DNA from 2 places in the Virgibacillus kimchii genome. Region 1 is predicted to be linked to the other one. Evidence: a T-box and tRNA genes for the amino acid it is inferred to sense, from the RefSeq annotation. Region 1 holds a T-box; the other holds one or more tRNA genes.
What was found. The T-box of region 1 lies ahead of ileS (isoleucine--tRNA ligase). A T-box ahead of a tRNA ligase gene usually reads a tRNA of that ligase, here a tRNA-Ile.
Positions count from the first base shown of each region.

Region 2: it has a tRNA-Ile gene. The T-box ahead of ileS (isoleucine--tRNA ligase) is inferred to sense a tRNA for this amino acid. The anticodon was not compared.

Region 1 is NZ_AP043951.1:524,364-529,629, reverse strand. It holds gene ileS (isoleucine--tRNA ligase) at 1-2,398, opposite strand, end outside; T-box leader at 2,650-2,872, opposite strand; gene ACZ42C_RS02715 (DivIVA domain-containing protein) at 2,933-3,436, opposite strand; gene ACZ42C_RS02710 (YlmH family RNA-binding protein) at 3,514-4,290, opposite strand; gene ACZ42C_RS02705 (YggT family protein) at 4,303-4,569, opposite strand; gene ACZ42C_RS02700 (cell division protein SepF) at 4,578-4,997, opposite strand; gene ACZ42C_RS02695 (YggS family pyridoxal phosphate-dependent enzyme) at 5,021-5,266, opposite strand, start outside.
Region 2 is NZ_AP043951.1:3,364,292-3,369,557, forward strand. It holds gene ACZ42C_RS16225 (hypothetical protein) at 1-110, shown strand, start outside; rRNA gene ACZ42C_RS16230 (16S ribosomal RNA) at 539-2,104, shown strand; tRNA gene ACZ42C_RS16235 (tRNA-Ile) at 2,201-2,277, shown strand; tRNA gene ACZ42C_RS16240 (tRNA-Ala) at 2,292-2,364, shown strand; rRNA gene ACZ42C_RS16245 (23S ribosomal RNA) at 2,666-5,266, shown strand, end outside.

The DNA.
Region 1 (5,266 bases):
TCCATTTTTCTGCGATATGATCCAACCCGGCAATTTCTCTCGGTTCGGGGATATCTGTTAATTGAACACTTTCTTCCCCCACACCCGGAATATATTCCCATACTTCGTCCATTGTATGAGGAATAATTGGTGTCAACAGTTTTACAAGTGTTGTCAGAATTTCATAATAGCCTGTTTGAATACTGCGACGGCGTTTGTCATCAGCAGCTTCAATGTATAGAACATCTTTTGCAAAATCGAGATAGAATGAACTCAAATCAACCGCGCAGAAATTATGAATCTGGTGGTAGATCGGGGAATATTCATATTCCTCATAGTTTTCCCGAACATCTTTCAGCAGCTTCTGCAACCGGTGAAGCATATACTTGTCGACTTCCTCCATCTCGGCTTCAGGAACACTGTCCCGCTTCGGATCAAAATCAGCCAGGTTGGCCAGCATAAAGCGAAACGTATTGCGAATCTTTCTGTATGCTTCGGAAATTTGCTTCAGGATATCCGGAGAAATACGAACATCTGCCTGATAATCCACAGAAGATACCCACAGGCGCAATATATCGGCACCAAGCTGTTTTTGCACCTTGGCAGGCACCATCACATTCCCCAGTGATTTACTCATTTTTCTTCCTTCTCCATCAAGTACAAATCCATGGCTTATAATGGTTTTGTATGGTGCTTTTCCTGTAACAGCTACCGCTGTCGATAGGGAAGAATTAAACCATCCACGGTACTGGTCACTTCCTTCCAGATAAATATCTGCTGGTCGACGGTGATCTTCGCGTTCCATGAGAACCGCCTCATGGGATGAGCCGGAATCAAACCATACATCCATAATATCGGTTTCTTTCGTAAATTTTCCGTTTGGACTATGTTCGGATGTAAATCCTTCCGGCAATAAATCTTTTGCTTCCCGTTCAAACCACACATTTGATCCATGTTCCCTGAATAGGTCTGACACATGGGAAATGGTTTCATCTGTAATAATCGGTGTGTTATCCTCTGCATAAAAGACAGGTATTGGAACACCCCATGTCCGTTGCCTGGAAATACACCAGTCCTCTCTGTCCCTGACCATATTATGAAGTCTTGTTTCTCCCCAGCTTGGATACCAGTTAATTTCCTTAATTTCATCCAATATATTGTCGCGGAAATCCTTAATGGACGCAAACCATTGAGAAGTTGCCCGGAAAATAGTCGGTTTTTTAGTTCTCCAATCATGCGGATAGGAGTGAGTAATGAAGGAAAGCTTTAACAGTGCCCCCGCTTCTTCCAGTTTCTCCGTAATTACTTTATTTGCTTTATCATAGAACAGCCCTTCAAACCCAGGAGCTTCTGAAGTAAATACACCTTTATTATCAACAGGACTCAATACATCCAATCCATAGCTCGCGGAAACATAAAAATCATCTTCCCCGTGTCCCGGAGCAGTATGGACACATCCAGTTCCTGCTTCTGTTGTTACGTGATCCCCAAGCATAATCAGAGAATCGCGATCATAGAAAGGGTGCTGTGCCACAATTTTATCGGCTTTTTCCCCTTTAAATGTTTGCACAACTTTCGGATCCTCCCACTCCAATTCTTCTGAAATGCTTTCCAACAAAGCTTCCGCGATAACATATTTTTCTCCGGCTTCTTCGACAACGGCATATTGAATATCCGGATGCAATGTAATTCCCATATTGGCAGGCAGCGTCCAGGGTGTAGTTGTCCAGATAATTATTTTCTCATCCCCGGCCAGCAGCTCTTTTCCGTCTTTCACTTCAAAAGTAACGTATATGGACGGAGAACGCTTATCCTTATATTCAATTTCCGCTTCAGCAAGTGCAGATTCAGAGGTTGGCGACCAATATACAGGTTTCAGTCCTTTATAAATATATCCTTTCTTGGCCATCTCGCCGAATACTTTTATCTGCGCAGCTTCATAATCTTTCGTAAGTGTAATATACGGGTTATCCCAGTCTCCGCGGACACCCATCTTTTTAAATTGCGTACGCTGATTATCCAGCTGCCCCAGTGCGTATTCCGCACACATTCTTCTAAACTCAGCTATATCCAATTCCTTTCTGTTAATTTTTTTCGATTTGGTAAGTGCCGTTTCCACCGGCAGCCCATGCGTATCCCAACCTGGAATATACGGTGCGTGATAGCCTGACATGGATTTATAACGTGTTATAAAATCTTTCAGTATCTTATTAAGCGCATGACCGATATGAAGATCGCCATTTGCAAACGGAGGGCCGTCATGGAGAATAAATAACGGTCTTCCTTTCGTTCTTTGAAGCCCTTTTTCATATATTTTATCTTCTTCCCACTTTTGCTGTCTCAGTGGTTCCTTATTAGGCAAATTTCCCCGCATGGGAAATTTTGTCTTCGGCATTAATAATGTTTCCTTATAATCCATGTTATTTCCTCCTTATTTTTACGCTACGCTATTATATTGGTTCATTTCTAAGGCTGTTTCAGTATATTTTCCAGCTGCTCCAAACGTCCCCGAAAGATTATTTTCCCCGCAGAACCTAGTGGAACATTTTTTCAATATGTTTGAAGCGCGACCATCTTCTATCCGTTGTTTCATTACAGGATTACATGCCTTGATTTTAATGTAGTAATTATAAAGAACAGCTGTTTAAAATAAAAAAAGTCCTCTATCCCTAAAGGGACGAGAAGACTCGCGGTACCACCCTTATAAATTTAAAATCTGTCTGGACTTTAAATTCACTCGATATTCGTAACGTGAACCGACGTCCATTATTACTTCATTCATAATGGCTGCTCCGGAATGATGTTCTACAGGCAATTCTGCATCAGGCTCCCACCAGTCCCTGACTCGCTGGAACAGATATATCCTCTATACTGTTTCCTTCATCGCATTTCAATCTGAAAAAATTTGATTATGATTATGAATTATATGTATAATTCCGGGTAACGTCAAGGCCTATGACTCATTTTCCGCCAATTCAAGTTCTTCTCCAATATCTGTATCAAAAAGGTCTTCCCAATCCTCTGTGTTAATCATATCCATTTGAGCTTCAACGAGCATTTTCAATCTCGTCCGGAATACTTTTGCCTGTTTCTTTAACTCTTCCACATCCATGGAAATCCGTCGTGATTTTGTTAAAGCTTCGTTAATAATCCGGTCGGCATTTTTCTCCGCTTCTTTTATGATTAATTTGGATTCCTTTGTGGCATTGCCTGTCAGTTCCTCAGCTGTTTCCTGAGCAATTAAAATGGACTTGTTCAATGTCTCTTCAATATTTGTAAAGTGTCCCAGTTTTTCATTGAGCTGCTTGACCTTCTCTTCCAAATCCTTCTTTTCTCTGATTGTCATTTCGTAATCTTTAATGACCTGATCCAGAAATTCATTTACTTCATCTTCATCATAACCTTTAAACTTTCTTGTAAACTCCTTATTATGAATGTCCAATGGTGTTAATGGCATGTGGCCACCTCCGTTCTATCTGCTGGTAAAACAAAAATTGATTTCCGACAGGATCCTCTGATTTCTGTTGGTTTATTCTATTTTAGCATAGCCATAGTGATTTTCAACTTATCTTTTTTTGTTTTGCCATTCACTGATACCAGTTTACTTCTTCCCTTTCCACGGACTGACAGCATATCACCCTCACGCAGTACGAACTTTGCTTCTTCAACAACTTTATAATTTACTTTCACAAATTGTCTTTTAATGAGCTCAAACGCCGATTTTCGCGAAAGATGATAAGTTTCCTTTAAAACAACGTCAAGCCGCAAGGAGGCAATTGTATGATCATTTTCTATCCAGTCCATCTGTTTGTCCTTGATGGAGGAGAGTGGTTTTTCCTGCAAATGAATCGTCGCTTTATTAATAGAAGTCAGGTTTGCCGAGATATATGCAGCTATTTCAGCGGCAACGATAATTTGAATTTTTCCTTCTCCGACAATAATGTCTCCTATTACATTTCTTTTCAATCCCAGGGACAGGCATGCTCCTAAAATATCCCTGTGTGTTAACGTAAGAAACTTCTCCGGATAGGTTGCTTCAAGCAGGATGATCTGGAAGTCTTTCTCCATTACTTCTTCATAATAAGGAGATATGATGGCCCGTCGTCTTTCCGCATGATCGAAACCACCAAATATATTTAACTTCACATCCGCTTCATTACTGCCAATAATCATTTCGGCAATTTGCTGCTCTCTCGGATCAAGAAAATCCGTCTGCTTACTGATGAACGATCTTTCCACCTGCTCCTTCCATGAGAGTACCTGGTCAATAAATGGTCTTTCATCTTTACGGAAATGCTGGTAAATATCCATTTCTAACTTCCTTTATAACGCAATCATCTGATATAGCTCATATACGCCGAACCTTGCCAAATGAAGAACCAGAATTCCAACAATTGGCGATAAATCAATCATCCCGAGCGGGGGAATGATTTTCCGAAATGGTTCAAGGTAAGGCTCACAAATTTTAGTAAGAAAGGTTCCAAATGCAGACTCGCGTGCACCCGGGAACCAGGACATAAATATATATACGATTAATGCATAACTGTAAATCATTAATGCATTCGAAATTAATCCAAACAATAAAGCCATATTTTATTTTACCATCCTTTTTCGTATTCGTTTTCCGCGAAGGATTCTGTGATGGATCCGGTCACATCAATATTTTCAGGTGTGCATAAAAACGTATCTGCACCAAGCTTTTGGATATCCCCATTAATTGCATAAACAGTTCCGCTGAGGAAATCCACAATCCTTTTTGCCTGCTCATGCTCCACCCGCTGCAGATTGATCACTACTGCCCTTTTGTTTACAACGTTATCGGCAATCTCCTGAGCCTCATTATAGTTTCTCGGTTCACAGAGCACAACCTTTGCAGGAGAATGTTGAATACTTGATAGATTAACGACATTCTTTTTATTCTGCTTATCCATGGATTTATTCGGTTCAACAGGTTCTTCAACATACTCATATTCATCTTCCAATGTGAAGTAGTTTTTAACCTTATCCTTAAAACTCATATTTTCACCTCTTGCCTTTAATTTTATTCTCCCACAAGGCTGGAACCAATACGTATATGGGTTGCACCTTCTTCCACGGCTAAAGGGTAGTCATTGCTCATACCCATGGATAAATATTCACAAGGTGCATGGGCATAGTTTTGATTACTTACTTCTTCCCGTAAATGAGCAAGTGATCTGAATACCTCTCTTAAGCGGGTCTTGTCCTCAATATGAGGTGCCATCGTCATCAGTCCGACGACGCGTATTTTATCATATTTTTGCAGTGC
Region 2 (5,266 bases), 1.4 Mb from region 1:
TTAAGCGAGCCATGCGGGAACGATATCAAGTGCTGTTTCAACTGTTTCGAAGAGTTGCAAGTGAACAGGAATGTATTAAATATATGCCAAAGCGAAGCAATAATCAATAATAGATGAGCACTCATTTTGTATAAGGAAAAGAGGATTTTCCTGCCTACCTACGATGAGTGAACTATACACATATAAGAAGGATATATTTTACAATAAAAAATCATGTCGATCTGTTGAATTTATTGTTTGTTTATGCTATTATATTTCTTGTTGTCAATGAGTGAAACAGGTTTTTATTTGTGCTTTATTTTCTTTTAAAATTCCTGTTGACAATTTATTGATGGCATGATAAATTATATCTTGTCGCCAAAAACGACAAACAATTTAATTGCTCTTTGAAAACTGAACAAAACAACCAGTATGTAAACAGATGTCAGGAAAGCAGTTGGAGGTCGGACGTAAGTCCGGCTGAGGAAGACTAGTTAACCCTGTATCAATTTTTGAAGCTAAGAGAAGGTAGTGGATTGGTGTCCATTACATTCAAACTTTTATGGAGAGTTTGATCTTGGCTCAGGACGAACGCTGGCGGCGTGCCTAATACATGCAAGTCGAGCGCGTGAAGCAGGCAGATCCCCTTCGGGGGTGACGCTTGTGGATCGAGCGGCGGACGGGTGAGTAACACGTGGGCAACCTGCCTGAGAGACTGGGATAACCCCGGGAAACCGGGGCTAATACCGGATAATACTTTTCTTTGCATGAAGGGAAGTTGAAAGGCGGCCTTTGGCTGCCGCTCACAGATGGGCCCGCGGCGCATTAGCTAGTTGGTGAGGTAAAAGCTTACCAAGGCGACGATGCGTAGCCGACCTGAGAGGGTGATCGGCCACACTGGGACTGAGACACGGCCCAGACTCCTACGGGAGGCAGCAGTAGGGAATCATCCGCAATGGACGAAAGTCTGACGGTGCAACGCCGCGTGAGTGATGAAGGTTTTCGGATCGTAAAGCTCTGTTGTGAGGGAAGAACAAGTGCCGTTTGAATAAGGCGGCACCTTGACGGTACCTCACCAGAAAGCCCCGGCTAACTACGTGCCAGCAGCCGCGGTAATACGTAGGGGGCAAGCGTTGTCCGGAATTATTGGGCGTAAAGCGCGCGCAGGCGGTCTTTTAAGTCTGATGTGAAAGCCCACGGCTTAACCGTGGAGGGTCATTGGAAACTGGAGGACTTGAGTGCAGAAGAGGAGAGTGGAATTCCACGTGTAGCGGTGAAATGCGTAGAGATGTGGAGGAACACCAGTGGCGAAGGCGACTCTCTGGTCTGTAACTGACGCTGAGGTGCGAAAGCGTGGGGAGCGAACAGGATTAGATACCCTGGTAGTCCACGCCGTAAACGATGAGTGCTAGGTGTTAGGGGGTTTCCGCCCCTTAGTGCTGAAGTTAACGCAATAAGCACTCCGCCTGGGGAGTACGGCCGCAAGGCTGAAACTCAAAAGAATTGACGGGGGCCCGCACAAGCGGTGGAGCATGTGGTTTAATTCGAAGCAACGCGAAGAACCTTACCAGGTCTTGACATCCTCTGACCACTCTGGAGACAGAGTTTTCCCTTCGGGGACAGAGTGACAGGTGGTGCATGGTTGTCGTCAGCTCGTGTCGTGAGATGTTGGGTTAAGTCCCGTAACGAGCGCAACCCTTGATCTTAGTTGCCAGCATTAGGTTGGGCACTCTAAGGTGACTGCCGGTGACAAACCGGGGGAAGGTGGGGATGACGTCAAATCATCATGCCCCTTATGACCTGGGCTACACACGTGCTACAATGGATGGAACAAAGGGCAGCGAAGCCGCGAGGCCAAGCAAATCCCACAAAACCATTCTCAGTTCGGATTGCAGGCTGCAACTCGCCTGCATGAAGCCGGAATCGCTAGTAATCGCGGATCAGCATGCCGCGGTGAATACGTTCCCGGGCCTTGTACACACCGCCCGTCACACCACGAGAGTTGGTAACACCCGAAGTCGGTGAGGTAACCATTTGGAGCCAGCCGCCGAAGGTGGGACCAATGATTGGGGTGAAGTCGTAACAAGGTAGCCGTATCGGAAGGTGCGGCTGGATCACCTCCTTTCTAAGGATATATAACGGAACATCTGACTTTGTCAGATGAAAACATACTGTGTTGTTTGGTTCAGTTTTGAGAGAGCAATTTCTCATACTGATAGATGGGCCTGTAGCTCAGCTGGTTAGAGCGCACGCCTGATAAGCGTGAGGTCGGTGGTTCAAGTCCACTCAGGCCCACCATCTATCCAATTCACGGGGCCTTAGCTCAGCTGGGAGAGCGCCTGCCTTGCACGCAGGAGGTCAGCGGTTCGATCCCGCTAGGCTCCATTTTTGTACCTTGAAAACTAAATAAGAGTAACAACGACATCAAGTAAAAGGCTGAAGCGACTGTTCAGCGACGTACGAACTGCGCCCTGCCAAGCAGGGTGGATCAGCGTAGCCTCGCAAAGAGGCGAACTTAGCTGATTATTCTACCGAAGGAGATAAAGGAAACACGACAAGCGAGAGCGAGTTGATGTTGACTTATCGTACGGAGGCGAAGGAAGTTCGCTAGTCGCTAGGAGCTGAAGCTGGATTGATTTTAAGCGAAGGCTAATAAAATTAGTGACGCTTATTCATTGTAAAGCTTAGTTAAGTGAATAAGGGCGCACGGTGAATGCCTTGGCACTGGGAGCCGATGAAGGACGGGACTAACACCGATATGCCTCGGGGAGTTGTAAGTAAACTTCGATCCGGGGATTTCCGAATGGGGGAACCCACTGTTCGTAATGGAGCAGTACATCTATCTGAATACATAGGATAGATGAGGCAGACCCGGGGAACTGAAACATCTCAGTACCCGGAGGAAGAGAAAGCAAAAGCGATTTTCCAAGTAGCGGCGAGCGAAACGGAACGAGCCCAAACCGGAAAGTTTACTTTCCGGGGTTGTAGGACACTCCATTGGAGTTACCAAGAAATTCTTTAAACGAATCGGTCTGGAAAGGCCAGCCACAGAAGGTAACAGCCCTGTAATTGAAAAAGAGTTTCCTCCGGAGTGGATCCTGAGTACGGCGGAACACGAGGAATTCCGTCGGAATCCGGGAGGACCATCTCCCAAGGCTAAATACTCCCCAGTGACCGATAGTGAACCAGTACCGTGAGGGAAAGGTGAAAAGCACCCCGGAAGGGGAGTGAAACAGAACCTGAAACCGTGTGCCTACAAGTAGTCGAAGCGCGTTAATGCGTAACGGCGTACCTTTTGTAGAATGGACCGGCGAGTTACGATCGTATGCAAGGTTAAGTGGAAGACACGGAGCCGCAGCGAAAGCGAGTCTGAACAGGGCGAAGTAAGTATGCGGTCGTAGACCCGAAACCGTGTGATCTACCCATGTCCAGGGTGAAGGTCAGGTAACACTGACAGGAGGCCCGAACCCACGTATGTTGAAAAATGCGGGGATGAGGTGTGGGTAGGGGTGAAATGCCAATCGAACACGGAGATAGCTGGTTCTCTCCGAAATAGCTTTAGGGCTAGCCTCAAGTGTGAAGTACCGGAGGTAGAGCACTGATTGGACTAGGGGCCCTCACCGGGTTACCGAATTCAGTCAAACTCCGAATGCCGGATACTTTTGCTTGGGAGTCAGACTATGGGTGATAAGGTTCATAGTCGAGAGGGAAACAGCCCAGACCGCCAGCTAAGGTCCCAAAGTATACGTTAAGTGGAAAAGGATGTGGAGTTGCCCGGACAACCAGGATGTTGGCTTAGAAGCAGCCACCATTTAAAGAGTGCGTAATAGCTCACTGGTCGAGTGACTCTGCGCCGAAAATGTACCGGGGCTAAACGTATCACCGAAGCTGCGGATTGTTCTTACGAACAATGGTAGGAGAGCGTTCCAATGGCAGAGAAGTCAGACCGTGAGGACTGGTGGAGCGATTGGAAGTGAGAATGCCGGTATGAGTAGCGAGAAAAGAGTGAGAATCTCTTTCACCGAAAGCCTAAGGTTTCCTGAGGAAGGCTCGTCCTCTCAGGGTTAGTCGGGACCTAAGCCGAGGCCTAAGGGCGTAGGCGATGGACAACAGGTTGATATTCCTGTACCACCTCATGAGCGTTTGAACGACGGGGTGACGCAGAAGGATAGGGAAAGCGCACGGATGGAAGCGTGCGCCCAAGCAGCAAGAGAGTCAGGCAGGCAAATCCGTCTGGCAATCTCAAGCTGTGATGGGGAGTGAAATATAGTAGCGAAGTTCCCGATTTCACACTGCCAAGAAAAACCTCTAGTGAGTTCATAGGTGCCCGTACCGCAAACCGACACAGGTAGGCGAGGAGAGAATCCTAAGGTGAGCGGGAGAACTCTCGTTAAGGAACTCGGCAAAATGACCCCGTAACTTAGGGAGAAGGGGTGCTTCTTGCATGAGAAGCCGCAGTGAATAGGCCCAAGCGACTGTTTAGCAAAAACACAGGTCTCTGCGAAGCCGCAAGGCGAAGTATAGGGGCTGACACCTGCCCGGTGCTGGAAGGTTAAGGGGAAGTGTTAGGGTTTTACCCGAAGCACAGAACTGAAGCCCCAGTAAACGGCGGCCGTAACTATAACGGTCCTAAGGTAGCGAAATTCCTTGTCGGGTAAGTTCCGACCCGCACGAAAGGTGCAACGACTTGGGCACTGTCTCAACGAGAGACCCGGTGAAATTATACTATGCGTGAAGATGCGCATTACCCGCGACAGGACGGAAAGACCCCGTGGAGCTTTACTGTAGCCTGATATTGAATGTCTGTACAGCTTGTACAGGATAGGTGGGAGCCTTGGAAGCGTGAGCGCCAGCTTACGTGGAGGCACCCGTGGGATACCACCCTGGCTGTATGGACCTTCTAACCCAGGGCCGTGATCCGGTCCGGAGACAGTGTCAGGCAGGCAGTTTGACTGGGGCGGTCGCCTCCCAAAAGGTAACGGAGGCGCCCAAAGGTTCCCTCAGAATGGTTGGAAATCATTCGCAGAGTGTAAAGGCAGAAGGGAGCTTGACTGCGAGACCTACAAGTCGAGCAGGGACGAAAGTCGGGCTTAGTGATCCGGTGGTTCCGCATGGAAGGGCCATCGCTCAACGGATAAAAGCTACCCCGGGGATAACAGGCTTATCTCCCCCAAGAGTTCACATCGACGGGGAGGTTTGGCACCTCGATGTCGGCTCATCGCATCCTGGGGCTGTAGTCGGTCCCAAGGGTTGGGCTGTTCGCCCATTAAAGCGGTACGCGAGCTGG